2 regions of the Nonomuraea helvata genome follow, and region 1 is predicted to be linked to the other one. Evidence: predicted binding sites of a transcription regulator. Region 1 holds the regulator's gene; the other holds the start of a gene.
What was found. Region 1 encodes HrcA, which represses chaperone genes, less so after heat shock. Its sites were predicted from a motif close to TTGGCACTCTCNNNNNGAGAGTGCCAA; they were not measured.

Region 1 (14,211 bases):
AGAGGCCGTCGGCGATGAGGGCCAGCACCTCGCCCTCGCGCCGGGTCAGCCCGTGAGGCAGCGCGCCCGGAGCCGTCGGGCTGGGCGCCGGGGTGCTGGTTTCGGCAGGAGGGATGGGGATCGTGGCGGGTTGGGGGGGAGATGTCGACATGGTGTCCAGGAGGCGGCGTTGGACGGTGGGGTCGAGTTGGGCGTCGCCGCGCATCACCGTGGCGACGGCTCTGGCGATGTCGTCGGAGTCGGCGTCCTTGGTGAGGAAGCCGCGCGCACCGGCTTTCAGCGCGGCGAAGACGGACGCGTCGTCGGAGTACGTGGTGAGGACCACGACCTGGGTGTCCGGGTACGCCGAGCGGATGCGCCCGGTGGCCTCCACGCCGTCCATGCGAGGCATGCGCAGGTCCATCAGCACCACGTCGGGCCGCTGCTCCTCGACCAGCCGGAGCGCCGCCTCGCCGTCGCCCGCCGCGCCGACGACCTCGATCTCGGGCAGCAGGCCGAGCAGCAGCACCAGGCCCTCACGCACCACGGCCTGGTCGTCGACCACGATCACCCTGGTCATGACGGCACCTTCAGGTGGACGAGGAAGCCGCCGTCGTGTTCGCCTGCCGACAGCGTTCCGCCCAGTAGTTCGGCGCGTTCGCGCATGCCCACGAGGCCGTAGCCCCCTCCGGGGGAGCCCTTTTCGGCGGAGGCCGGGTTGGTGACGCGCAGCTCGCACCAGGGCGGGCCGAACTCGAGCTCGACCGTGGCCGGGCTGCCGGGGGCGTGGCGGCGTACGTTCGTGAGGGCTTCCTGGGCGGTCCGGACCAGGGCGAGCTCCGTTTCCGGCGGCAGGCGGCGTTCAGGTCCCGAGACGCGGAGCGTGCAGGGCTGGCGCGTGGTGCTCTCGAAGTCCTCCGCGAGCGTGCGCAGCGCCACGGGGAGCGCGGGCGGATCCTCGCGCAGTGCCGCCACCGCGCGCCTGGCCTCCTCGAGCCCCGACTTGGCCAGGTCGCGGGCGTGGGTGACGCGTTCGAGCGCCTCGGCGCTCCGCTCCGCGCGGAGCAGCAGCTTGGCGCCCTCCAGGTGGACGAGCTGGGCGGAGAGGGAGTGGGCGAGGATGTCGTGGATCTCCCTGGCGATCCTGGCGCGTTCCGCGAGTACGGCCTCACGTGCCTGGGCGGCTCTGGTGGCCCTGCGCTGCTTGGCCGCGTACGAGAGCAGGAAGATCAGGCAGTTGCTGAGGATGAGAGGGAGGTCCTGGGCAGGGTTGCCGGCGATCCAACCCGCTACGACCAGCCCCACGACGACCAGCACGCCGATGGGCAGCGCCTGGCGCAAGGGGAACCGGGTCACGGCCAGGCTCACACAGATGAGCAGGGATGCGATCGCCGCACCACCGCCCTGGGTCAGGGTGCCGAGGGCGATGGAGAGGACCACGGCCAGGCCGAGGGCGATCAGCGCGACAGGCACGCCGAAGACGAGAAGGGGGCGGCGTTCGTCTGATGGTGGGTGGTCGCCGTCCGCTCCCGGCAGGCGGTTGTGCGGGTCCGAGGGCGGGCTCGCGGGCCGATGCGGCCGCCGCAACGCGTTCCACAGCGGCAGGTCGTGGAGGCGCGATCGTCGAAGAGCGGCCAGCGCGTTGACCGTGTGCCCCCGTGCCACCGGACGTTCGGGGCGGCGGATCGCCAGGAGCAGGACGGTGAGCAGGGCGACGGCCAGCGCGACGCTCATGAGGGTGATCGCAAGTGAGGTGCCGGTCAGGCCAGGGGCGGGGGTCGCTCTCATCTGGGCCCCGGCCAACAGCGCGATCGTCCCCAGCCGCAGTGCGGTGGGGACGATTCGGGACGGCTCACGCATCACCTCACGACGGTACCGGGTCGCCTGCCCGCGCTGGAGAGGGCACGTCCGCGCTGAGCGACGAGGTACGCCTGGGCGCCGATGGTGAGACCGACGAACAGCAGGATCCCGGTGGGGGAGGAGGTGAGGCCGAGGGCCTGGCCGGCGAAGTAGAGGCCGACGCGGACCGCGATCGACACCAGCCACGCCAGCAGGGTCCAACCCGTGGCCTTCGACCAGGCGGTGCCGGACTCGTCCAGCCATACCCGTACGGTCGTCGCACGCCACACGCCGAGTGCGACGGCGATGACGGCCTCCACCAGAAGCAGGCCGATGCTGAGCGCGAGGTGCCGGGCGTCGATGAGCCCGCCCGTGACGACGCCGACGACGCTCATGACGGCGGCGGTGTAGAGCAGGCCCCGCTTGGCTGTGGGGCGGGTCTTCATCTGGCGGTAGACGACGAAGAGCGCGACGAGGGGGATGAGGAAGGAGATCGGCATGTAATCCACGGGTTTGACCGTAGGGATGGGAGGGGGCGTAGCGGATCGGCCCGAGGGTTGAGAACGCGGATCTCCACCCTGGGGTGGAGGCCGAGGTGAGGGGAAAAGGGCTCGCTCTTCGGAGGGGTGCGGGTTACCGTCCGGATATGCGCGTTCTCTCGGTAAATGTGGGCAAAACGGTCGAGGCTGAGTGGGCGGGGAACCTGGGGCGTACCGCGATCGACAAGCAGCGGGTCACGCACCGGGTGAAGGTGCTGGCCAACGGGCTCGCCGGTGACGAACGGGCCGACAAGGAGGCCCACGGCTCGCTCGACCACGCTGTCTACGCGTATGCCAGGGAGGACTACGACTGGTGGGAGCGTGAGCTCGGGCGCGAGGTGCGTGACGGGCGGTTCGGGGAGAACCTCACCACGTCCGGCATCGACGTCACCGGCGCCCTGATCGGCGAGCGGTGGCGGGTGGGCACTGCCGTGCTGGAGGTGAGCGGGCCGAGGATCCCGTGTGTGGTGTTCCGCAACTGGATGGACGAGCCCGGGTGGGTCAAGCGGTTCACGGCAGTGGGGCGGCCCGGGGCGTACCTGCGGGTGGTCGAGCTCGGTGAGCTGGGCGAGGGAGACCCGGTGGAGATCGTCTCGCGGCCTGAGGCGGGGATCACGGTGGGCGACTGGTTCCGCGCCCGCCACGGGGACGCGGACGCGCTCCGCCGTGTTCTGGCGGTTCCCGGGCATGACGCCGAGTGGGACCGCATGGCGGAGCGCGTGCTCGGCCGGATGCCCGCGCCGCCGGACTGACGTGGTTCATGCCCGGCTCACGGACCCGGCGGGCGGTCGACGATCCGCGCCACCTCCTCCGGGCTCGAGAACACCGCCCACGCGTACGCCGGGTCCGAGAACAGCTCCAGGACCAGGTCCGCCACGTCCTGCCTGCTCGCGGCGGCCAGCAGCAGGGTCAGGACGTGCTCGGCCGGCGGACGCAGGAACGCGTTGGTCCAGTGTGTGACCGGTGCCGCCACCTCCCACATCCGCTCGGCCGTGGCGTGGCCGAAGGCGGTGCCGTACGGGCCGCCCGCCGCGATGGCGTCGGCAGCGATCCAGGCGCAGGCCGAGCCCAGGTTGGCGCCCTGGCCCGTCAGCGGGTCGTTGGTGATCCAGGCGTCGCCGACGGCCAGCGCTATCCGGCCGCCGGGCAGCTCCGCCACCGCCTGCCGCACGACCGGCGTGACCGCGCCCCGCAGCAGGTCGTGCTCGCCCAGCAGCTCCAGACCGGGGTCCGCCCGCTCGGCCAGCCGCGGCGCGTGTCCGGGGAGCAGCCTCGCCAGCTCTCCGGCGACCTCGGCGGCGGGCAGGCGGGAGATCGGCTCCAGCGGCCCGCCGGGGACCGCCTCGACCAGGACTGCGGAGGCCACGCCGTGCCTGGTCATCATCGGCATGCGGAGGATCTCTCCGCACCCGGGCGAGATGTTGTAGCTGAACATCGGGCCGAGGTCGAGACCGCCGTACAGCCCGGCCGTGAGGACGCGCTGCGGCCGGTCGAACGGCGAGCGCGCCGCGTCGCGCGGGAACAGCTCCGCCACCGAGCGCCGCCCGGCCGCCACCACCATCAGCTCGTGCTCCCGCGACCAGCGGGCCACCTGCGCCGCGTCGGGTGGCGTGCCGGTGACGACGACCTCGCCGCCCCGGCCGGTGAAATCGTCCAGGTACGCGGGCAGCAGCAGCCGGAAGTCGACCGCGTGGAACGGCTCGGAGATCCTGCCGACGAACTCCAGCGGCGGATCCCCCTTGATCGAGAGCCTGGCGGAGCCCATCAGGCACCCTGGATCCCGGTAGTGCCCGATGCCCAGCTCCCGCTCCCGCGCCAGGGTGTGTCCCATCCTGCTCACCGTGTTGGGCAGGCGCCCCGAGCGCAGGGCATCGGCGTCGGCCTCGACGTAGAGCGTGGCGTCGATGCCGAGCTGCTGCAGGCGCAGCGCGAGGGTCAGGCCGGAGACGCCGGCGCCCACGATCCCGATGCCTGCCATGAGAGGACCCCTTCCAGCCGGTACGGCACCAGTGGACACCGTGGGAGTCGCCGTTCGATAGCACTCCGGTGAACCCGGCAAACTGGAAGCGTGCCATCCACCCTGCCTGACGGCGATCCCGCGCCCACCACGGGCGAGCTGCCCGACAGCGCCCTGAAGGGCCTCGGCGAGCGGCCGTTCGGCTTCTACGTGCACGTGCCGTTCTGCGTGACCCGCTGCGGCTACTGCGACTTCAACACCTACACCGCCGCCGAGCTGGGCCCCGGCGCCTCGCAACGGGACTACGCGGACACGGTCGTCGAGGAGATCCGCCTCGCGCGCCGCGTCCTGGGCGCGGCCGACCTGCCGGTGGAGACGGTGTTCTTCGGCGGCGGCACGCCCACGCTGCTGCCTCCGGAAGACCTGTCCAGGATCCTGGCCGCGATTGACTCGGAGTTCGGGCTGCGGCCGGGGGCCGAGGTGACCACCGAGGCCAACCCCGAGTCCGTGGACCCCGCCTACCTCGACAAGCTCCGCCGGGGCGGCTTCAACCGGGTCAGCTTCGGCATGCAGAGCGCACGCGAGCACGTGCTCCAGGTGCTCGACCGCCGGCACACCCCCGGCAGGGCGGCGGCGGCCGTACGGGAGGCCAGGCAGGCCGGGTTCGAGCACGTCAACCTCGACCTCATCTACAGCACACCCGGCGAGTCCGACGACGACTGGCGGGCCTCGCTGGCCGCCGCGATCGAGGCCGGGCCCGACCACGTGTCGGCGTACTCGCTGATCGTCGAGGAGGGCACCAGGCTGGCGGTCAGGATCAGGCGCGGCGAGCTGCCCATGCCCGACGACGACGTGGCCGCCGACCGCTACCAGATCGCCGACGAGCTGCTGTCGCAGGCCGGGTTCGGCTGGTACGAGGTCTCCAACTGGGCCACCTCCGAGCAGGCGCGCTGTCGCCACAACCTGCTCTACTGGACCGGCGGCGACTGGTGGGCCGCCGGGCCCGGCGCCCACAGCCACGTCGGCGGCACCCGCTGGTGGAACGTCAAGCATCCGGCCGCCTACGCCCAGCGCCTGGCCGCCGGCGCCTCGCCCGCCCACGCGCGCGAGGTGCTCGGCGACGACGACCGGGCGGCCGAGCGGCTGATGCTGGAGCTGCGGCTGTCGTCCGGCTACCCGCTGGCCGAGGTGGCGCCCGCCGCACGCCCGGCCGTGGCGAGCGCCCTGGCCCGCGGGCTGCTGGAGCCCGGGCCGTTCAGGTCGGGCCTGATGGTGCTCACGCTCCAGGGGCGGCTGCTGGCCGACGCCCTCGTCAGGGATCTGCTGGTCTAGGTGATCATGCGGATGGAGAACGGGTAGCGGTACCTCTCGCCCCGGTTGGTGGCTATGGCGGCCAGGATGTGGAAGATCAGGGACAGCACCCAGATGACCGGCAGCAGGAGCAGGCCGATGAAGACGAACGCCAGGACGAAGGCGATGACGTAGCCGATGAACATCGTGATCTGGAAGTTGAGCGCCTCCGCCGCCTGATCCCTGACGTAGGGGGACTCGTCCTTCTTCATCAGGTAGATGATCAGCGGGCCGATCCACGAGACCAGCAGGCCGAGCAGGTGCGAGAGCATCGCCATGGTGGTGTCGTCGGTGCCCGGGCGGGGGCCGAACCTGCCGGGGACGTACGGCTCTCCCGGGGGCACGGCATATCCGTAGCCGGGCTGCGGCGGCGGGCCGTAACCGGGCGGGGGAGGGGCGTAGCTCGGGGGCTGCTGGCCATAACCAGGCTGGCCGTAGCCGGGCTGACCGTATCCGGGCTGGCCATAACCGGGCTGCCCGTAACCCGGCTGCCCGCCGTAGCCAGGCTGTCCGTAGTTCGGTTGTCCATAGCCGGGCTGGGATCCGGGTTGCTGCCCGTACCCGGGCTGGGATCCGGGTTGCTGCCCGTACCCGGGCTGGGATCCGGGTTGCTGCCCGTACCCGGGCTGGGATCCGGGCTGCTGACCGTAGCCGAGCTCGGAGCCGGGCTGCTGTCCGTAGGCCGGCTGCTGAGGGCCGGAGCCCTGGCTGGGCGGGATGTCAGACGGTGGGACGAAGCGGGTGGCGTCGTCGTCCGGCGCCGGCTGCGGCGGGTCCTGGCTCATGATGCCTCCGTAACGAAGTCGATCAGTTCCTCGACCCGGCCGAGGAGTTCCGGCTCCAGGTCTGCGTACGTGGAGACGGCGCCGAGGATCCGCCGCCACGCCTCCGCGGGCTCCATGCGCCAGCCCAGGGCGGCGATCACGCCCTCTTTCCACGGCACCCCGCGCGGGACGGCGGGCCAGGCCGGGATGCGCAGCACGGACGGCTTGACCGCCTCCCAGATGTCGACGAACGGATGCCCCACGACGAGCACGTCCGGCGAGGTGATCTCGGCCGCGATCCTGCTCTCCTTGGACCCGGGCACGAGATGGTCCACCAGCACCCCCAGCCGGCGCCGCGGCTCCGGGCCGAACTCGGCCACGATGGCTGGCAGGTGGTCCACGCCTTCCAGGTATTCGACCACGACCCCCTCGACCCGCAGGTCATGGCCCCAGATCTTCTCCACCAGGGCGGCGTCGTGCACGCCCTCCACGTAGATCCGGCTCTCCCTCGCGACTCTCGCCCGCAGCCCCTCCACGGCGATCGAGCCGGACGCGCTGCGCCTGGGGGCGGCGGGGGCCGCCGCCGGGCGTACCAGCGTCACGGGCCTGCCCTCCAGCAGGAACGCGGCGGGCGCGAGCGGGAACAGCCGGCGTTTGCCGAACCGGTCTTCGAGCGTCACGGCCTCCTTGTCGCAGGCCACCACCGCGCCGCAGAAGCCGCTGTCGGCGTCCTCCACGACGAGGTCCAGCTCGGCGGGCACTTTGGGGATCTTGCCCTTCCCCGGCCGCCGCCAATTTCCCGCCAGCACATCGCCCTCGTACACACGGGGACCGTAGCAAATCACCCGGTGACCGCAAGGCGCTTGCGCGCGCCGCTGCGGCGGACCAGGACGACGATCGTGCCGATGACGGCGACGAGCAGCCCCGCGCCCGGGATCAGGAGGAGCGCGGCCACACCGCCGGCGATCCCGCCCGCGGCCGAGGCCAGTGGACGGCCCACGCCGTAACGCACGTCGGCCTGCTCCTGGGTGGTGCAGGTGAGCTGGTAGTCGCCCTTGGACGGGGCGTTGATCACGAAGAGCTCCACCCAGGTGACGGATCCGGACGTGACCGTCTGCCTGCCCGTGGTCTTGGCGAGCTTGGCCTGGCCGGAGATCTCGCACACGTAGTTGACCTGCGTGTCGCTGGAGAGGTAGACCGCGGGCCGGTCTGCCGGGTCGACCGGGATCGTCACGCTTTCGCCGGCCGCGAACGTCCTGCTCGGGGCTATGTCGCTCACGCTGCTCACCAGGCCCGTGGAGAACACCACGACACCGGCGATCGCGCACACGACGAAGACGCCCCAGACGAGCCCGATCCACCACAGGCGCGGCTTGATGGCTTTCGAGTCGATTCGAGGGGGAAATTGGGGTTGTTGGCCGTATTGTCCGTACTGAGGAGGTGGGCCGTAGTGGGGCGGTGGGCTGTACTGCGGTGGCGGGCCGTACTGCGGCGCAGGCCCGTACTGCGGCGGAGGCTGCCCGTGGCCCGGCTGGGAACCGGGCTGGGGGCCGTAACCCGGCTGGGAGCCGGGCTGCGGGCCGTACGGCGGAGGGGGTGAATTGTCGCTCATGCCGGCAAGTGTGGTACTTGCCCCTTGTAAGAAGCTAGGAGCCAGGTTGCGACCTGCTGTTATCGCACCTTGTGGGCGAGAGCCGTACACTTGGCACTCAGGAACTCAGAGTGCTAGATGGTTGCGTTCCTCAAATGGCAGAGGCAGGAGGTGAGCACGTGCTCGACGATCGGAAGCTGGCGGTGCTCCGCGCCATTGTCGAAGACTACGTGTCCACCAACGAACCGGTGGGCTCCAAGGCGCTCGCCGAGCGCCACAACCTGAAGGTCTCCCCCGCGACGGTCAGGAACGACATGGCCGCGCTGGAGGAGGAGGGTTACATCACCCAGCCGCACACCAGCGCGGGCCGCGTGCCGACGGACAAGGGCTACCGCCTGTTCGTCGACCGGCTCTCGCAGGTCAAGCCGCTGTCGGCGGCCGAGCGCAGGGCGATCGAGACGTTCCTCGCGGGCGCGGTCGACCTCGACGACGTGGTCACCCGCACGGTCCGGCTGCTCGCGCAGCTGACCAGGCAGGTGGCGGTCGTGCAGTACCCGACGCTGACGCGTTCGACGGTCAGGCACGTCGAGCTGGTGCCGCTCAACGAGCGGCGGGTCATGCTCGTGCTGATCACCAACACCGGCCGCGTCGAGCAGCGGGTGATCGAGCTGCCCGAGGACGTGGATGACACCCGCGTCGCCCACCTGCGCGCGGTGTTCAACGCCTCCCTCGACGGCTGCGGCCTGAGCAACGTGCCCGAGCTGGTCGCCGACCTGCCCGAGCGGCTGCCCGCCGAAGACCGGCCCGCGGCGGCCACGATCCTGTCGGTGCTGCTGGAGACGCTGGTCGAGCGGTACGACGAGAAGATCGTGTTCGCCGGCGCGGCGAACCTCGCGGGCGCCGACTTCGCGACCGGCCTGCGTGACGTGCTCGAGGCGCTGGAGGAGCACGTCGTGCTCATGCGGCTGCTGGGCGAGACTTCCAACGACACCCCGTCCGCGCTCACCGTGCGCATCGGCTCCGAGAACCCCTACCTGCGGGGGACATCCATCGTCGCGACCGGATACGGTTCTGGCGACAACCAACTGGCCCGGCTCGGCGTGCTGGGACCGACGAGGATGGACTACCCAGTTACGATGGGCGCCGTGCGCGCGGTGGCACGCTACGTCAGCCAGATCCTGGCTGCATCATAAGAGGTCGATAAGTGGCAAACAGCGACTACTACGCCACCCTCGGGGTGCGCCGTGACGCCAGTCAGGACGAGATCAAGAAGGCGTACCGCCGCCTGGCCCGCGAGCTGCATCCCGACGTGAACCCTGATCCTGAGACCCAGGAGCGGTTCAAGGAGATCACGCAGGCCTACGAGGTGCTGTCCGACCCGAACAAGCGCCAGATGTACGACCTGGGTGGCGACCCGTTCGGCGGAGCGGGAGCAGGCGCGGGCGCCGGTGGCTTCGGAGCGGGCTTCCCGTTCAGCGACATCATGGACGCCTTCTTCGGCACCGCGGCGGGCGCCAGGGGGCCGCGTTCGCGTGCCCGCAGGGGGCGCAACGCCACCATCCGGGTCGAGCTGGACCTGCGCGAGACGGCGTTCGGCACCACCCGCGAGCTGGTCGTCGACACGGCCGTGCTCTGCGAGGTCTGCCACGGGGCGGGCGCGGCGCCAGGCACGCATCCCGACACCTGCGACATGTGCAGCGGGCGCGGCGAGATCTCCCAGGTCACCCGGTCGTTCCTCGGCCAGGTCATGACCTCGCGGCCGTGCCCGCAGTGCGGCGGGTTCGGCACCATCATCCGCCACCCCTGCCAGGAGTGCTCCGGCGACGGCCGGGTGCGCACCCGCCGTACGATCAAGGTCCGCATCCCCGCGGGCGTCGAGGACGGCACCCACATCCAGCTCGCCGGCGAGGGCGAGGTCGGCCCCGGCGGCGGCCCGCCCGGAGACCTGTTCCTGGAGATCGTCGAGCGTGCTCACGAGATCTTCGAGCGGCGCGGTGACGATCTCCACTGCACCGTGCAGATCCCGATGACGGCCGCCGCGCTCGGCACCATCCTGGCGGTCGAGACGCTCGACGGCTCCGAGGAGGTCGACGTCCGCCCCGGCACGCAGTCGGGCCAGGTCATCACCATGTTCGGGCGGGGCGTGCAGCGGCTCAACGAGTCCGGCCGCGGCGACCTGCTGATCCACGTCAACGTCGAGACCCCGACCCGTCTCGAGCCGGCGCAGGAGGAGCTGCTGCGCGAGTTCGCCAAGCAGCGCGGCGAGGAGCGGCCGCCGGGCAAGTTCGCCCCCGGCCAGCAGGGCTTCTTCTCCCGGCTGCGCGACGCCTTCAACGGCAGGTGACGTGACCGTCCCGGTGTTCCTGTCCGAGGAGCTGGACGGGCCCGAGCTGACGCTCGCCGGTCCCGAGGGACGGCACGCGGCCTCCGTGCGCCGTCTGCGGGCCGGTGAGCGGGTCGATCTGACGGACGGCGCCGGTACGGTCGCCGAGTGCGTCGTGCGCGAGGCGCTGAAGGACTCACTCAGGCTCGACGTGCTGCGCCGCTACGAGGTCGAGCCGCCCGAGCCGCGGTTGGTCGTCGTCCAGGGGCTGCCCAAGGGCGACAGAGGTGAGCTGGCGGTCGAGATGATGACCGAGGCGGGCGTCGACGTCATCGTGCCGTGGGCGGCCTCGCGCAGCATCACGCAGTGGAAGGGCGACAAGGTCGCCAAGGCGCTGCACCGCTGGCGCTCCACCGCTCGTGAGGCGGGCAAGCAGGCCCGCAGGTTCCACCTCCCCGAAGTGACGGAGCCCGCCACCACCGCGCGGGTCGAGAAGCTGCTGGCGGGCGCTGCACTGGGGCTGGTGCTGCACGAGGAGGCGGCCGAGCCGCTGTCCGGCGTGGCGCTGCCCGCGTCGGGCGACATCGTGGTGGTCGTGGGGCCCGAGGGAGGCGTCTCGGAGGAGGAGCTGGCCGGGTTCCGGGCGGCCAGGGCGGTGTCCGTGCTGCTGGGGCCGACGGTGCTGCGTACGTCCACGGCGGGGGTGGCGGCGGCCTCCGTGCTGCTCACGCGTACCGGACGCTGGTAGAGCCCCTCTCAGGGGCGACTGCGTACCGGACTCTGGTAGAGCCCTTGGAGGCGACGGTCAGGGCGTCGTGTGGGAGGCGTCCACCAACGGGCTGGTCACGTCGGCGGGGGTCTCGGTGACGTCGTCGTCGGGCGGGCACTCACCGACCGGGCACGTCGTGGGCTGCAGCGTGTCCTCCGCCGGCGGCGTCGGCGACGGGGACGGCGAGGCCGAGGGGCAGTCGGACGGCGGGTCGGCCTGCTCGGTCTGGGTCGTCGGGCACGCGGTCGGAGTCGGAGTGGGGGTCGGCGACGGCCTGCTGGTCGACTCCGCCCGCTTCGAGGGCCGGGGCGTCGGGCTCCTGGTCACGTCGGGAACCACGATGGGGTGCTGGTCGTGGGTCGGCTGCCTGGACGGCGGGGACGGCGGTTCCTGGGAGCGCGTGGTGGAGGAGTTGGACGGGACCCTGGAGGTGTCGTTCTCGACGGGTTGCGAGTTGATGATCTGCGTGCGCAGCTGCGGAACGGCCATCACGATCGTTCCCGCCACCAGGACGGCGCTGGCGGCGGCCGCGCCCGCACGCCACCAGAACAGATTACGGACACCGCGCCGTTCGATGCGGGCGCGGATGATCTCCAGTCCGTCCGGCGAGGGCACGACCGCATCCGCCTCCGCTCGGAGCGCACGGCGCAGGAGATCGCCGTGCTCGTCGGGGGGCTGGGTCATGACATTTTCTCCAGAACGGATCGCAGTGCGGCCATGCCACGTGCGGTGTGGCTCTTGACCGCGCCCTTGCTGATGCCCATCGCGTGGGCGATCTCAGCTTCGGACAGATCACCGTAGTACCGCAGAACCAGTGCTTCTCTCTGACGGGTGGGCAGGGCCCGTAACGCCTCGATGACGGCGGAGCGTTCCAGTTCGCCGATCGCGCCGTTCTCGGCGCTCGGGGCGTCGGGCAGTCCCTTGGGAGCGTACTTCTCGACGACCGCGCGGTGACGTAGCACCGAACGGGACCGGTTGACGACGGATTGACGGAGGTAGGCGAGAGCTTTGTCGGGGTCACGCAGCCTACGCCAGGCGCCATGGATGGCGACGAACGCGTCCTGCACGACTTCCTCAGCAGTCGCCGTGTCTCGCACCAGCAACACGGCGAGACGCACCAACGACCGGAAGTGCGCGCTGTAGAGCGCGGTCACGGCCATGTCGGCATCCCACCCGACCGGCGCCGCCCCCATCGACCTGTCGGCCAGAAGGGTTTCGGTGGTCACATCAATGGGACGCTCAGCCTTCCCAGAGGGTTTACGCTCTTCCGGTTCTTGAGGTTTCCCCGGTTCCTTAGGGTGCATTACCCAGTCGTGTCCTCGCCAGGTGGCGCTCGCCCGACCCTGAATCGTCCTTTTTTGCTGAAGTGTCGCACACTCACCCTAACCGCGTGGATCTTCCTTCGCACGACACAGAGGATTACCGATTGGCAACGGGTTACGTACGCCGGCGGTCTCGATAGGGTGATCAGGTGAGCGATTGTCTCTTCTGCAAAATCGTCGCCAAGGAGATTCCCGCCGAGATCGTTTATGAAACCGGCAGGACGCTGGCGTTCCGTGACGTCAACCCGCAGGCGCCCACCCACGTGCTGATCATCCCGAAGCAGCACCACGCCACCGCGGCGGCGCTCGCCACTGCCGACGACGGGCTCGCCGACGAGGTGCTCAAGGCCGCCCACTCGGTGGCCGTGCTGGAGCACGTGGCCGACAGCGGATACCGCGTGGTGTTCAACACCGGGGCCGGCGCCGGGCAGACCGTTCTCCACGTACACGCCCACGTCCTGGGCGGGCGCGACCTGACCTGGCCGCCCGGCTGATATTGGGGGGAGCGATCGGCCCGGTCCCGGATACGATGGGCACAGAAGAACACCGAAAGAGACCGGGAGGCATCAGGCCGCTGGCCTGCCCATGTCCGAACTACACGAATCCCGACGCACGGCACCTCCCTCGCGCACTCAAGCCAAGGTGCTGATTCCGGACGAATACCCGATGGTCAGCCTCCTGGGCTCCCGCGACGAGCTGCTTCGCGTCATCGAGGGCGCTTTCAGGGCCGACATCCACGTTCGCGGTAACGAGATCACCGTCACCGGCAGCCCCGACGAGAGCGGCACGGTGGTGCGGCTCTTCGAGGAGCTGGTCGAGGTGCTGCGCAGCGGCGGCGAGCTCACCCCTGACGCGGTCGAGCGCAGCATCGCCATGCTCCGCATGACGTCCGACCGCCCCGCCGAGGTGCTGTCCCTCGACATCCTCTCCTCGCGCGGGCGCACGATCAGGCCGAAGACGGTCAACCAGAAGCGGTACGTCGACGCGATCGACAAGCACACGATCGTGTTCGGCATCGGTCCCGCGGGCACCGGCAAGACCTACCTCGCGATGGCCAAGGCCGTGCGTGCGCTGCAGGAGAAGCGGGTCAACCGGATCATCCTGACCCGCCCGGCGGTCGAAGCCGGCGAGCGGCTGGGCTTCCTGCCCGGCACGCTCTACGAGAAGATCGACCCCTACCTGCGGCCGCTCTACGACGCGCTGCACGACATGCTCGACCCCGACTCCATCCCCAAGCTGATGGCCGCGGGCACGATCGAGGTCGCGCCGCTCGCGTACATGCGTGGTCGCACGCTCAACGACGCCTTCATCATCCTCGACGAGGCTCAGAACTCCTCGGCCGAGCAGATGAAGATGTTCCTCACCCGTCTCGGGTTCAACTCCAAGATCGTGGTGACCGGTGACGTGACGCAGGTCGACCTGCCCAACGGCACGGTGAGCGGGCTGCGGGTCGTCCAGGAGATCCTCGACGGCATTTCCGACATCCACTTCGCCCGCCTGACCAGCTCCGACGTGGTCCGCCACAAGCTGGTGAGCGAGATCGTGGACGCGTACGGGCGCTACGACGCCACGCAGGCCGCCCAGGAGCCGAAGAGCATCCAGCACCGGGGGAAGCGGCGACCATGAGCATCGAGATCAACAACGAGTCGGGCGTCGGGGTCGACGAGGAGAGCCTCGTCGCCCTGGCCACCCACGTGCTCGGCGAGATGGGCATCAACCCGCTCGCCGAGCTCTCCATCGTGGTGGTCGACGAGGACGCCATGTCCGAGCTGCACGAG
Region 2 (14,211 bases), on a different contig from region 1:
CCACGACGGTGGTGGCCGAGGACTCCCGGCCGGTGCGGGTGAATCCCACGGGGACGTCCTGGCTGGCCACCGGCGGGACCGGGGACGTGCTGTCGGGGGTGGCGGGGGCGCTGCTCGCCCAGGGGTTGAGCTGTTACGACGCGGGGTCGTGCGGGGCGTTCCTGCATGGGCTCGCGGGCCGCCTCGCCGCCGACGGCGCCCCGCTGGCCGCCGCCGACGTGGCCTCCGCCGTTCCGGCGGCCATTCGTGCGGTGAGCGCCGACGGCGCGTGAACACGGCCCGCCCCGGTGTGGCGGGTGGGCGCGTTCCGTCGGGTCACACTGTGCAGCGTCTCGCGCCACGCGGCGCACCGGAGGTGCGGGAGAAAGGAAGTCGTCCGTCAAGGGTGCGTCAGGGGTGCGAATCGCGCTCGACCACGTGTGTGAGCTGCCACACTAGAAGGATGTACTCCCCGATGGCCACCCCCGCCGAGGCGCGGGTCGACCTGGACGCGATCAGGCACAACGTGGCTCTGCTCAGAGCACGGGCCGGCGGCGCGGAGTTGATGGGCGCCGTCAAGGCCGACGCGTACGGACACGGCCTGGTGCCGACGTCCGAGGCCGTGCTGGAGGGAGGGGCGAGCCGGCTCGGCACCGCGTTCGTCAGGGAGGCGCTCGCGCTGAGAGAGGGCGGCGTGACCGCGCCGATCCTGGCGTGGCTCATCACGCCGGGCGAGCCGCTGGACGAGGCGCTCAGCCATGACGTCGAGCTGTCGGCCTCCGACGAGAATCTGCTTGAGGAGATCGCCGCGGCGGCCCGGCGCACGGGATGCGTCGCCAAGCTGCACCTGGAGGCCGACACCGGCATGAGCAGGGGCGGCGCCCCGCTGGCCGGCTGGCCGGGGCTGCTGGACCGGGCGATGCGGCTGCGGGCCGAGGGCGTCATCGAGATCGTCGGGCTCTGGTCCCACTTCGCCTGCGCCGACATCCCCGGCCACCCGTCGATCGGGCAGCAGCTGGAGGCGTACCGGACGGCGCTGAAGCTGGCCGAGCAGGCGGGCGCGGCGGGCTCCCACGTGATCAGGCACCTCGCCAACTCCGCCGCAACCGTGACCCTCCCCGAGGCGCACTACGACCTGGTCAGGCCGGGCATCGCGATGTACGGCCTGAGCCCCATCCCCGAGCTGGGCGACTTCGGCCTCCGGCAGGCGATGACGCTCGTCGCGCGGATCGGGCTGGTCAAGCGGGTGCCGGAGGGTTCGGGGGTGTCATACGCTCACCTCTACGTCACCGAGCGCGAGACCACGCTCGGCCTCGTGCCGCTCGGATACGCGGACGGCATTCTCAGGCACGCGACGGGGCGGGCCGAGGTGCTGGCGGGCGGGCAGCGCAGGTTGATCGCCGGCCGCGTGTGCATGGACCAGTTCATGATCGACATGGGTGACGACCCGCTGTCGGCAGGGGACGAGGTCGTGCTGTTCGGGCCAGGCGACGGGGGCGAGCCGACCGCTCAGGAGTGGGCGGATACTCTCGGCACGATCACGCATGAGATCGTGACGAGGATCGGCTCGCGCGTGCCGCGGGTCTACGAGCACAGGCGTTCGGAGTGACGACGGGCACTTCCCGGCGGGCATGAGCGGAGAAGGATCGGGGACATGACGACGACGACAACACGGCGCAGGGTGGGAATCGCCGGCGCGCTCGTCGGTGCGGCTTCGGCCGGGGTCGCGGCGGCGGCACTGGCCAAGCGTTACGCGGTCGGCCGGATCAGGCTGCGCCCCGACACCGAGGCGAGCGAGCCGTTCGGCGAGCTGCGGGGCCGGGAGCGCACGCTCATCACCTCCGACGGCAAGGCGCTCCACGTGGAGATCGACGGGCCGGAGGAGCGAAGGAGCTCGGGGGGAGAGAGCGAGAGTAACGATGCCAACGAGCCCCGAAGCGGTCGCGACCATGAGCACGACGCGCCCTTGACCGTCGTGCTCTGTCACGGCTACTGCCTCAGCCTGGAGTCCTGGCACTACCAGCGCAAGGACCTGCGGGAAAACTACCGCCTGGTGCTCTGGGACCAGCGCTCCCACGGACGCTCGCAGCGCGCGGGCGCCGACGACAGCACGATCGACCGGCTCGGCGAGGATCTGGCCGAGGTGATCGAGCGGTTCGTGCCGGGCCCGTGCGTGCTGGTCGGCCACTCCATGGGCGGCATGACGATCATGGCGCTGGCCGATCGCCATCCCGGCCTGTTCGAGGAGAAGATCCGCGGTGTGGCGCTCATCTCGACCTCGGCGGGCAAGCTGGCCGAGCTCACGCTGGGCCTGCCCGCGATGCTGTCCAAGGCGGTGCACAAGGTCGCGCCCACCACGGTCTCGATGCTGGGCCGGCGCGGCGCGCTGGTCGACCGCACCCGGAGCGTGGGCAGCGACATCGCGTTCCTGATCACCCGCTACATGGGCTTCGGCGACTCCAAGAACGTCAGCCCGACCGTGGTGGACTTCGCCGAGTCCATGATCAGGGCGACCCCGACCGAGGTGGTCGCCGATTTCTATCCCGCGCTGATGAACCACGACAAGCTCTCCGCGCTCCACGTCCTCGACCCGGTGCCCACCGCGATCCTGGTGGGCGACCGTGACTGGCTGACCCCGCCGGACCACAGCAGGGCCATCGCGGCCGCGCTGCCGAAGGCGCAGCTCACCGAGGTGCCCGACACGTCGCATCTGATCCAGCTGGAGCGGCCGGGCGTGGTCAACGACGCGCTGCGCGACCTGGTGAAGAGGGTGGAACTGCAGTGAGGCTCCCGACCACAGAGGACATGCGCGCGTACGGCGCCCGGCTGGCCGCGCGGCTGCGCGCGGGAGACCTGGTCATCCTGTCGGGCCCGCTCGGCGCGGGCAAGACCACGCTCGTGCAGGGCATCGCCGAAGGGCTCAAGGTACGCGGCCCGATCACGTCGCCCACGTTCGTGATCGCCAGGGTGCATCCTTCGCTGCGCCAGGGGCCGCCGCTCGTGCACGTGGACGCGTACCGGCTGGGCGGCGACCTCGAGGTGGACGACCTCGACCTGGACGCCTCGCTGGAAGAGTCCGTCACCGTCGTCGAGTGGGGCGAGGGGCTGGTCGAGGGCCTGGCCGAGGACCGGCTGGAGATCCACATCGACCGCGAGGCAGGCGAGGAGGTCCGCCTCGTGACCCTGCGCGGCGTGGGCCCCAGGTGGGCCGACACGCCGTCTGAGCCGCCGGAAGAGTAAAAGTCCCGTCAATTCTCGGTGACCCTGGCACCCTTGACGTACCAGGCCGGCGACATAAAACATGATCGTTGGTCAGGGATTGGCCCAGATTTTCTGGGTATCAGGAGGGGCGACATCCATAATTCTGGTGGATGCTGGGTAGCAGGACGGCAAAGTGGGGTGCGGCCGGTGCTCGGGATCAGGCGAGTCGCTTACGCGGGAGCCATCGTCATGGTCGGTCTGACCGGCTGCGCGGCCTCCGCCGAAACCAATCCGACAAGCACGCCCACCCCCACGGCCAGCGGCACAGGCACGCCGACCGGCACCGTGACGAGCAGCCCCAGCCCGACCGCCACCGTCACCAGGCAGACCATCTCGGTCCAGCTCAACCCCGACCGCGTCACCGCAGGCGAGACGTCCAAGGTCTGGATCCTGGCCAACTGCCCCGTCCCGACCGGCGGCCCCGCGCACACCGGCACCGCGACGTCCAAGGCGTTCATCAACGGCGTCGTGCTCAACCCGGTCCCCGCGGCGTCGGCCACCCCCACCGCCACGGGTGCGTCCTCCGGCGGCTCGCCCTGGGTCCGCGGCGAGGCGCAGGTCTCGGGAACGGTCCGGCGCGGCTCCTACCGGGTCGACGTCAAGTGTGACGGCACCAACGACATGGGCCGGGCCACGCTCAGGGTCGGTGCGGCCGAGCCCGAGTCGTCCACCGTGCCGAGCAAGGCCCCCAAGGCGGGCGGCGGCGGCACGTACGGCATGGACCTCAGCGACGACTCCTCGGTCCCCATCGGCCCGGCGGGCGTGCTCATCGGCCTGGCGCTGGCAGTGGGCATCGGCGTGGCGGTCAAGCGTCGCAGCCGGGCATAGTCGATGGCCCGCCCTGGACGGGTGGTGCTCGCGGGTGCCGTCACGGGCCTGGTGCTGGTCGCGTTCGGCAAGAGCATGCAGACGAACACCACCCCTGCCGCCGCTGTCGTGCCCGAGAGCATCGACATCCCCGCGATCGACGTCGAGGCGCCGCTGATGAAGCTCGGCCTGTCCAAGGACGGCGAGGTCGAGCTGCCGCCGTACGAGAAGCCGAAGGTGGCCGGGTGGTACTCCGGCAGCGCCGTGCCCGGCGAGAAGGGCGCCTCGGTGATCATCGGGCACGTCGACACCAAGACGGCCCCCGCCGTGTTCTACCGGCTCAGGCAGCTACGCAAGGGCGAGACCGTCAAGGTCGAGCGCAGTGACGGCAAGGTCGTGAGCTTCAAGGTCGAAGCGATCGAGCAGGTGCACAAGGACAGCTTCCCCACCAGGCGCGTGTACGTCGAGGACGGGCTCAAGCTGGTCACCTGCGGCGGCAAGTTCGACTATGCCAAGGGCGAGTACCTGGACAACATCATCGTGTACGCCTCCCGCGCCTGAAAAACACTTGTGCCTACCGAGACCATGGAGGCATGAGCACAGATACGAACCCGCCCGCGGCCGGCGTACGGGTGCCCTGGCACGAGGTGCACCCGCCGGTGCGCGCGGCCGTGGAGGAGTTCCTCGGAGGGCGTGTGGCCGAGGCGGTCACCCAGTCAGGAGGCTTCTCCCCGGCGGCCGCGGTACGGCTCCGCACGGAGAACGGCAGACGTGCCTTCGTCAAGGCCGTCGGCCCGGAGCCGAACCCCGACTCCGTCCGCCTCTACCGCGCCGAGCTCGAGATCGCCGCCGCTCTCCCGGAGTCCGCGCCCGCCCCCAGGCTGCTGACCGGCTTTGAGCTGGAGGGCTGGGTCGTGCTGGTCTTCGAGGACGTCGAGGGTGCGCACCCCGCGATGCCGTGGCGGCGTGACCAGCTCGACCGGGTGCTGGAGGCCGTCGACGAGATGTCGGCCGTGCTCACCCCGGCCCCGATCGACGCGCCGCCGGTCGGCGAGATGTTCGGCTCGTCGTTCCACGGCTGGCGCGACCTGCTGGAGGAGGACACCGAGGGGCTCGACCCGTGGGCGGTGCGGCACCTCGCCGAGCTGGCCGAGCTGGAGTCCGGGTGGACCAAGGCGGCGGCGGGGGACACCTTGGTCCACGCCGACGTGCGGGCCGACAACATCCTGCTCACCGAGGAGCGGGTCTACTTCGTGGACTGGCCGTGGGCCTGCGTGGGCGCCTCGTGGTTGGACCGGTTGTGCATGTTGCCCTCGGTGGGCATGCAGGGCGGACCCGCGCCGCACGAGCTGTTCGACGACCCCGATCCCGCGGTGACCGCGGTGGTGGCCGCGATCACCGGCTATTTCGTGCATCACTGCCGCCTGCCCGACCCGCCGGGGCTTCCGACGGTCAGGGCGTTCCAGCGTGCCCAGGGAGTGGTCGCGCTCGACTGGCTGAAATTCCGTACGGGCTGGGTCTGACCCGTTCGGCGGGTAGGCTAGACAGCCGTGCTGGTCCTGGCCTTTGATACCGCGACACCCGCCGTCACCGCCGCGCTCCACGACGGCGATCGAGTGCTCTCCGAGCACACGACGATCGACGCCCGGCGCCACGGCGAGCTGCTCGTGCCCACCGTCGAGCGCGTCGTGCGCGAGGCGGGCGTGGCGCTGCGCGACGTGACCGCCATCGTGGCCGGCAGCGGCCCCGGCCCCTACACCGGGCTGCGCGTCGGACTGATGACCGCGCAGGGGCTCGCCACCACGCTGGGCGTTCCCGCGTACGGCATCTGCACGCTCGACGCGGTCGCGTACGGCAGCGGGCTGTCCGAGCCGTTCCTGGTGGCCACCGACGCTCGGCGCAAAGAGGTGTTCTGGGCGCGCTACGCGGACCTGCGCACCAGACTCGACGGGCCCTTCGTCGACCGGCCCGCCGACGTGCCGGTGGAGGGGCTGCCGGTGGTGGGCGCGGGCGCCGCGCTCTACGCCGAGGTCCTCGGGAAGAACGACGCGCCGCCCTACCCCTACGCGGGAGCCCTGGCCGCGCTGGCGGCCGAGCGCCTCGCCGAGGGCACGCCGCTCGGCCCGCCGCGCCCGATCTACCTGCGCAGGCCCGACGCCGTGGTGCCCGGGGCTCCCAAGAAGGTGACGGCGTGAGACTCAGGCAGATGACCGAGGCGGACCTGCCGGCGGTCATGGCGATCGAACGGACCACGTTCCCGCTCGACGCGTGGAGCGAGGGCATGATGCGCGGCGAGCTGGCCGACATGCCGCGCTCACGCCACTACGTGGTGGTGCTCGTGGACGGCGAGATCGTCGCGTACGCCGGGCTCGCCGCCGCGGCCGACCAGGCCGATGTGCAGACCATCGCGGTGCTGGAGCAGCACCGGGGCACGGGCATCGGTGGCGCGATGCTGACCGAGCTGCTGGCCGAGGCGGGCCGCAGGGGGGCCCGCGAGGTCTTCCTGGAGGTACGCGCCGACAACCCGCAGGCGCAGGCGGTCTACCGGCATTACGGGTTCGAGGAGATCGGCACCCGCCGCCGCTACTACGACGACGGCACCGACGCGATCATGATGAGAAGGAAGCTTGGTGACTGACGCACCCTTGGTCCTGGGCATCGAGACCTCCTGCGACGAGACCGGCATCGGCATCGTCAGAGGCCACACCCTGCTGGCCAACACCATCGCCTCCAGCATGGAGGAGCACGCCCGCTTCGGCGGCGTGGTGCCCGAGGTGGCCTCGCGCGCACACCTGGAGGCCATGACGCCGACCGTCGAGGCCGCGCTGGCCGCGGCGGGCCTGAGGTTCTCCGACATCGACGCCATCGCCGTCACCGCCGGCCCGGGGCTGGCGGGTGCGCTGCTGGTGGGGGTGGCCGCGGCCAAGTCGTACGCGCTCGGGCTCGGCGTCCCGCTCTACGGCGTCAACCACCTGGCCGCCCACGTCGCCGTCGACCAGCTCGAGCACGGGCCGCTGCCCAAGCCGTGCATCGCCCTGCTGGTGTCGGGCGGCCACTCGTCGCTGCTGCTCGTGCCCGACGTGGCCCAGGACGTGATCTCGCTCGGCTCGACGGTCGACGACGCGGCCGGTGAGGCGTTCGACAAGGTGGCCCGGGTGCTGGGGCTGCCGTTCCCCGGCGGTCCGCACATCGACAGGTCCGCCCGCGACGGCTCGGGCACGGCCATCACGTTCCCGCGCGGCAAGATCGACGACGGCACGCTCGACTTCTCCTTCTCCGGCCTGAAGACGGCCGTGGCCCGCTGGGTCGAGGCACGGGAGGCGTCAGGGCAGTCCGTCCACGTGCCCGACGTGGCCGCCTCGTTCCAGGAGGCCGTGGTCGACGTGCTGACCCGCAAGGCGCTGCAGGCGTGCCGGAAGTACGACGTGCACGACCTGCTGATCGGGGGCGGCGTGGCGGCCAACTCGCGGCTGCGCGCGCTGGCCCAGGAGCGGTGCGACGCGGCCGGTGTACGCCTGCGGGTGCCCCGTCCGGGGCTGTGCACCGACAACGGCGCGATGGTCGCCGCCCTGGGCTCCAACTTGGTCGCGGCAGGGATCTCGCCTTCGACCCTGGAGATCCCCGCCGACTCGTCGCTGCCGATCACGACGGTTCACGTCTGAGTCTTTTCCGCACACTCGGACTCGGGTAGGCGGGGGCCAGGCGAGCTCACTCTGGGCCCTGCCGCTGCCCAGGGGAGCTCATATTGGGCCCCGTACGCGGGTCCAGGCGGGCTCACGCCCGGCCCTGCCGTTGTCCAGCCGGAGCCGGGCGCGGGACGGCCAGCGTCCTCGCTCGAGCGCGGCCACGGCGGCGGAGGCGGCGTCGTGCAGCCCCGCAGCCGGCACAGAGCGCAGCGCCATTCGCCGAACGCGCCGGTGGCGCGTGGGCGTTGTTCTGGGGCGCCGCGGCGTGTCGACGCCGACGCCGTTGCCGTTGCCGTGCGCGGCAGCCGCGGGCGCGTAACGGGGCACCCCACGGAGGCGGAGCGCGGCGCGCCCCGCTTCCGTGGGCCTGCCTCAGTCCTTGGACCGGCTCGGGCGCAGAAGAGCCTCGGCCAGGGCCAGCATGGTCTCCTCCAGGGCGCCCAGGCGCTTGGTGAGGTCGTCGGCCGCGGGCTGGACGATGCCGGTGACCGTCTCGGCGAGCTGGTCGCGGTCGGGGCGGGAGGTGACGAGCTCCGTGAGGGCGTCCGTGGCGGCGGCGAGGCGTTCCGCCTGATCTCCCGCGTGCGTCTGGAGCAGCTCGCCCTGGCTGGCCAGGGTGGCCGGGAGCTGTCCCATGCGCTCGCTGACGGCCTCGATGCGGTCGTCGAAGGTCTCCAGGTGCGCGCCGGTCTGCTCGGCACGGGCGGCCAAGCCGTTCATGCGGGTGTCGATGCCGTCGAAGCGGCTGCTCAGGTGCTCCTCGGCCTCGATCAGGCGCTCGTCGATGGCGTCGATCTGGGTGTCGAGCTTGTTGAAGCGGCCCTCGTTGCGGGTGGCCGTCTCGTTGAGCCGCTGGTCGGTCGTCACCAGGCGCTCGTCGAGCGCGGTGAAGCGGGCGTCGATGCGTACGTCGAGGGCGTCGAACCGGTCGTCGTGGCGGCCCAGATGGCCGTCCACCGTGCCGAGCCGCTTGTCGACCCCGCCGAGCTGGCTGTCCACGGACGTGAGCCGTTTGTCGACCCCGCCCATCCTGCCGTCGATCCCGTCGAGCCTCGTGTCGATGTCGGCCAGGCACTCATCGGCGGACTCCAGCCGGCTGTCGAACCCGGTGAGCCTGGAGTCGAGGCCCAAGAGCTTGCCCTCCACCCGGTCGAGCCGGGAGTCCACGCCGCTGAGCCTGGCGCTCAGGCGCTGCTCGCTCTCGCCGAGCTGGACCGCGAGGTGCTGGTCGGCCTCGTCGAGCCTGGTGGCGAGGCGCAGCTCGACGTCGGACAGGAGGCTGGAGAGGCGATCGTCGGACTCCTTGAGGCGGCCGGCGAGCCGCTCGTCCGCCTCGACAAGGCTGGTGGCCAGGCGCTGGTCGGTCTCGTCCATGCGGGCGGTGAGCCGCTCGTCGGTCTGGTCGAGTCGCGCGGTGAACTGCTGGTCGGTCTGGTCGAACCGGGCCGTGAGCTGCTGGTCGGTCTGGTCGAACCGGGCTGTCAGGCGCTGGTCCGTCTCGTCGAGTCTCGTGCTCAGGCGCTGATCGGTTTCGTCCAGGCGCGTGGTGAGATGCTCGTCCTGCTCGTTCAGCCGGACCGTCAGCTGCTCGGACAGGTCGCCGACCACGACCTCCACCCGGTCGGTACGGGTGGTCAGCTCGGCCATCGACTTGTCGAGCCGGGTGAAGCGGCTGGCGGCGGCCTCCATGCTGGAGTTGAGGGTGGCCAGCTTGGTGGCGAAGTCGGACATTCCCCTTGTGATGCCATCAGTGGTGTCGAGCACCGATTGCAGGCGGTTGAGGGCTTCCTCCACGCTGTCGCCCACCGTGCCCAGGTCGGCCCAGAGGTTCGGCAGCTCGGCCACGGGGGCGACGTGGGCGTCCACGTGGCCCACCTTCTCCCCGACGGCGTCCACGTGGTCGCGCACCGCCTCCACGTGCTGGGCCAGCCCCTCCGCCCACATCGGCGGCTTGGCGGCGAGGTCGTCGAGCCGCCCGCTGACCGCATGCAGCGTGCCGCTGAGGCCGCCGAGCTCGCGCTCGCGCACCTCCCGCAGAAGCCACTCCATGCCTTCGAGTCGCTGGCGGATCTCGTCCAGCACTGCCCCCTGTGTGCGCTGCTCGTACACGTGATCCTGCGCGGCACGCGCGAGCAGATCCCGCATCCTCTCCGAGATGCCGGATTGGCCTCCTGCCTGGAGAAGGGTGGTGTGGTTGGAATGGTCCACCGAAAGCTCCTTTGGCTCGCCGACGGTCTGCCGCGCAGCGGTGGGGATAGGTCCGATTTGCAGATGGAAGCGAGAACACGGGTAACCGCATCAGGGGGAGAACTCCCGCCCGCCCACCTTAGTCCTTCGATCAAGGTCAGGAAGCGGCGAATTGAAAGATCGTGCGTAACGGAAGAATGCCCGGTTTATGCAGGTGGGGTAGCATCGCAGATGATGACTGATGGCTTATCAATGATCCTGGTAAGGATTATTACCGCGGACTTTTCGCCATTCAGCCGTAGGTCCGATCTGAGGCGTTCGATGTCGACGGCGGAGCCACGCTTTTTTATGGTGACATTCCCGATTTGCCGCTCGCGGAGTAGCGCTCGCAGCCTTTTCAGTGAGAACGGGATGACGTCTGAAATTTCATATCTGGCCGCCCATGGGGTGTCGATCGGTTCGTCCCCGGTGATGTAGGCGATCAACGGGTCGAGCAGGCGTCCGCCCACGATTTCGGCCACCTCGCCCACGAGGTGCGCCCGGATGGCCGCGCCGTCCGGCTCGTAGACGTACCTGCCGACCGGGCCGACGTGGGCCTCGACTCCTGTGGCTGTCAGCGTGTGCCCGCCGGGCAGCAGGGTGGCGCGCCGCGTCGCCTCCTGGAGGCCGGTCCAGAGCGCGGCCTCCTTGACCTCGCCCTTGTACGACACCCACTCGGCGTCGGCGCCGTCCGGGATGAACTCGTACGGGATGCCCGGGGCGACCTTGACGCACGCGCGGGAGGCCCTGGAGACCAGGTCGAGCACCACCGGCCAGGGCGGCGAGTAGGCCATGGGGTCGAACGTCCTGCCCCTGCTCGTCCGCCTGGCCGGGTCGGCGAACAGTACGTCGTACTCCTCCGGCCTGATCTCGGCCGCGTCCGCCACGGACACCGTCACCCTGTCGCCCAGCCCGAGCGCCTCGGCGTTGGCCCCGGCCACGGCGGCGGTCAGCGGGTCGGTGTCCACGGCGGTCACGGTGCAGCCGGCGCGGGCCAGCGCGAGGAAGTCGCCGCCGATGCCGCAACAGGCGTCTACCACGCTGGGCGTACCCGGCCATGATCCGGTCAGGCGGCGGGCGCGGTGCTCGGCGACCTCCGCCCGGGTGGACTGCTCCAGGCCGTGCGGCGTGAAGTACATCCGCGCGGCGTCCTCGCCGAACTTGGCCCTGGCGCGCTCCCTCAGCCCGGCCTGGGTCAGCGCGGCGGAGGTGAGGACGGCGTCGTACGTCTTGCGCAGCTTTGTGGCGGCGACGACCGGATCGGCCCCCACCAGCTCCCCGGCCTCCGCGAGGGCCCGCTGTCCGCGGGGGGTCAGCAGCTCCCTGAAGGCGTCGAGGTCCACATCACCCGACGTTAGTGCCATGCCCGAGCAGGTTGGGCCGCGGGCGTACTGTGGGAAAGAGCAGTTGGGGTGCTGATCGCTCTCAGCAGACGCGTTCGTGTTGACTGTCAAGCCCCTCTTGCATATGTTTCCTGTTGGCACTCTCCCCTTGAGAGTGCCAACGTGCGACGAGGCAGGTCTGACACCCGCGACGGCAGGCCCAGCTGGTCGCCTCTTCTAGATCATTCAAATCTGAAGGGGAGGTCCGATCGTGACGACCGCCACTAAGGTTCCCGTTAAGCCGCTCGGCGACCGCATCGTGGTCCAGCCGCTTGAGGCTGAGCAGACCACCGCTTCCGGCCTGGTCATCCCGGACACCGCCAAGGAGAAGCCGCAGGAGGGCAAGGTCCTCGCGGTGGGCCCGGGCAACTGGGATGAGGACGGCGACAAGCGGATTCCGCTCGACGTCTCTGAGGGCGACATCGTCCTCTACAGCAAGTACGGCGGCACCGAGGTCAAGTACGGCGGCGAGGAGTACCTCGTGCTCTCCGCCCGCGATGTTCTCGCGATCATCGAGAAGTAAGCCGGTGTGTCGGGCCCCGGGCGCTCTTGAGGGCGGCCGGGGCTTTCGACGCTAGGAGAGGACTTTCAGCATGGCGAAGATCCTGGAGTTCGACGAGGGTGCCCGCCGCGCGCTTGAGCGCGGTGTCAACGCCCTCGCGGACGCCGTGAAGGTAACCCTCGGCCCGCGTGGCCGCAACGTCGTCATCGACAAGAAGTTCGGTGCACCGACGATCACGAACGACGGCGTCACCATCGCTCGTGAGATCGAGCTGGAGGAGCGCTACGAGAACCTCGGCGCCCAGCTCGCCAAGGAAGTTGCCACCAAGACCAACGACATCGCGGGTGACGGCACCACCACCGCGACCGTCCTGGCCCAGGCCATGGTCCGCGAGGGCCTGCGCAACGTGGCCGCCGGCGCCTCGCCGCTGTCGCTCAAGCGCGGCATCGACAAGGCCGCCAAGGAGATCAGCGACAAGCTGCTCGCCAGCGCCCGCGCGGTCGAGGACAAGAAGGAGATCGCCAACGTTGCGACGATCTCCGCTCAGGACGCGCAGATCGGCGACCTGATCGCCGAGGCGTTCGACAAGGTGGGCAAGGACGGTGTGCTCACCGTCGAAGAGTCCAACGCCATGGGCATGGAGCTCGAGTTCACCGAGGGCATGCAGTTCGACAAGGGCTACGTGTCGCAGTACATGGTGACCGACCCCGAGCGGATGGAGTCCGTCCTCGAGGACGCCTACATCCTGCTCACCCAGGGCAAGATCTCCTCCATCGCGGACTTCCTGCCGCTGCTGGAGAAGATCGCCCAGACGAAGAAGCCGCTGCTCGTGGTCGCCGAGGACGTCGAGGGCGAGGCCCTGGCCGTCCTGGTCACCAACAAGATCCGCGGCACGTTCACCTCCGTGGCGGTCAAGGCCCCCGGCTTCGGCGACCGCCGCAAGGCGATGCTGCAGGACATGGCCATCCTCACCGGCGGCCAGGTCGTCAGCGAGGAGGTCGGCCTCAAGCTGGAGCACGTCGGTCTCGAGGTGCTCGGCCAGGCCCGCCGCGTCGTCGTGACGAAGGACAACACCACCATCGTCGACGGCGCCGGTGACGCGCAGGCCATCGAGGACCGCGTCAAGGAGATCAGGCTCGCCATCGAGCAGTCCGACTCCGACTGGGACCGCGAGAAGCTGCAGGAGCGCCTGGCCAAGCTCGCCGGCGGTGTGTGCGTGCTGCGTGTCGGCGCCGCCACCGAGGTGGAGCTGAAGGAGAAGAAGCACCGCCTCGAGGACGCGATCTCCGCGACCCGCGCCGCGATCGAGGAGGGCATCGTCTCCGGCGGTGGCTCCGCGCTGATCCACGTCTCCAAGACTCTCGACGACCTCGGCCTGACGGGCGACGAGGCCACGGGTGTCGGCGTCGTCCGCCGCGCCCTGGTCGAGCCGGCCCGCTGGATCGCCGAGAACGCCGGTCTCGAGGGCTACGTGGTCACCCACAAGGTCGCCGAGCTGGAGGCCGGCCACGGCCTCAACGCCGCGACCGGCGAGTACGGCGACCTGATCGCGCAGGGTGTCATCGACCCGGTGAAGGTCACGCGCTCCGCCGTGCAGAACGCGGCGTCGATCGCGGGCATGCTGCTCACGACCGAGGCGCTCGTGGTGGACAAGCCCGAGGAGGAGGCTCCGGCCGCCGGCCAGGGCCACGGTCACGGCCACGGCCACTGATCCGTCCCCTTCCGCTCGTCACGGCCCGCACCTTTCAGGGGGTGCGGGCCGTGCGGCATTTATGGCGACCGGTTCCCGCCCTGCCCTTTGACGACTGGTGCCGCTCACCAGCCCAGGTCGCGTAGCGTCGCCACGTACACCGACGACGGCAGCAGGCAGACCGCCGCCCAGTAAGCGGGCCGCGACCCGAACTCCCCGGCTCGCCGCCGAGAGCGGGAGCACCACGGCCTGGTTGGCCGCGGAGGAGGCGGCCGGCGTTCACTTTAGTTCGGTGTCATCGGTGGTTTTCGAACTAAGAGGCAGGTCGCGGCCGCCCTGGAGCGCGTCAGCCATCAGCCGTACGAGATCCATGTGCTTGGTCTGCCCCCTGGTGGGAACAGCCATTGGCGGTGAGAAAGATCTTGCTGATCCAAGGCGAAGGGTGTCGCTCCCGCGGAGGACGCCCTTCGTGAGTTACGTGGCCGGTTACAGTGCGACGGGGACCGTCTGGTACCAGCCGGTGATGGGGTGACCAGGTGGACGATGTTCTGGTTCCGCATGATCGGTGCAGCCGCGTTCGGCTCGAAGCCGACGCGGGCGGCGGTATGGCCGCCAGAGCCGCTCTCGCCCGTCCGACGGGTCAGTGCACGCAGAGGGCCGAGACGGTCACTTCGTAGA

Region 2: the regulator HrcA is predicted to act here: its motif matches at 11,437-11,463, upstream of groES (co-chaperone GroES).

The regions. Positions count from the first base shown of each region.
Region 1 is NZ_BAAAXV010000001.1:2,233,186-2,247,396, reverse strand. It holds gene ABD830_RS10385 (response regulator transcription factor) at 1-559, opposite strand, end outside; gene ABD830_RS10380 (sensor histidine kinase) at 556-1,839, opposite strand; gene ABD830_RS10375 (hypothetical protein) at 1,839-2,327, opposite strand; gene ABD830_RS10370 (MOSC domain-containing protein) at 2,465-3,109, shown strand; gene ABD830_RS10365 (styrene monooxygenase/indole monooxygenase family protein) at 3,127-4,335, opposite strand; gene hemW (radical SAM family heme chaperone HemW) at 4,426-5,646, shown strand; gene ABD830_RS10355 (DUF4870 domain-containing protein) at 5,643-6,449, opposite strand; gene ABD830_RS10350 (DUF3097 domain-containing protein) at 6,446-7,252, opposite strand; gene ABD830_RS10345 (hypothetical protein) at 7,270-8,040, opposite strand; gene hrcA (heat-inducible transcriptional repressor HrcA) at 8,199-9,212, shown strand; gene dnaJ (molecular chaperone DnaJ) at 9,224-10,363, shown strand; gene ABD830_RS10330 (16S rRNA (uracil(1498)-N(3))-methyltransferase) at 10,365-11,090, shown strand; gene ABD830_RS10325 (hypothetical protein) at 11,148-11,795, opposite strand; gene ABD830_RS10320 (SigE family RNA polymerase sigma factor) at 11,792-12,304, opposite strand; gene ABD830_RS10315 (histidine triad nucleotide-binding protein) at 12,583-12,927, shown strand; gene ABD830_RS10310 (PhoH family protein) at 13,019-14,059, shown strand; gene ybeY (rRNA maturation RNase YbeY) at 14,056-14,211, shown strand, end outside.
Region 2 is NZ_BAAAXV010000009.1:612,272-626,482, reverse strand. It holds gene ABD830_RS35440 (NAD(P)H-hydrate dehydratase) at 1-272, shown strand, start outside; gene alr (alanine racemase) at 455-1,588, shown strand; gene ABD830_RS35430 (alpha/beta fold hydrolase) at 1,634-2,764, shown strand; gene tsaE (tRNA (adenosine(37)-N6)-threonylcarbamoyltransferase complex ATPase subunit type 1 TsaE) at 2,761-3,219, shown strand; gene ABD830_RS35420 (hypothetical protein) at 3,430-4,068, shown strand; gene ABD830_RS35415 (class F sortase) at 4,072-4,608, shown strand; gene ABD830_RS35410 (phosphotransferase) at 4,641-5,570, shown strand; gene tsaB (tRNA (adenosine(37)-N6)-threonylcarbamoyltransferase complex dimerization subunit type 1 TsaB) at 5,598-6,242, shown strand; gene rimI (ribosomal protein S18-alanine N-acetyltransferase) at 6,254-6,685, shown strand; gene tsaD (tRNA (adenosine(37)-N6)-threonylcarbamoyltransferase complex transferase subunit TsaD) at 6,678-7,709, shown strand; gene ABD830_RS35390 (hypothetical protein) at 7,788-7,949, opposite strand; gene ABD830_RS35385 (apolipoprotein A1/A4/E domain-containing protein) at 8,106-9,941, opposite strand; gene ABD830_RS35380 (class I SAM-dependent methyltransferase) at 10,127-11,323, opposite strand; gene groES (co-chaperone GroES) at 11,553-11,864, shown strand; gene groL (chaperonin GroEL) at 11,935-13,554, shown strand; gene ABD830_RS35365 (hypothetical protein) at 14,174-14,211, opposite strand, start outside.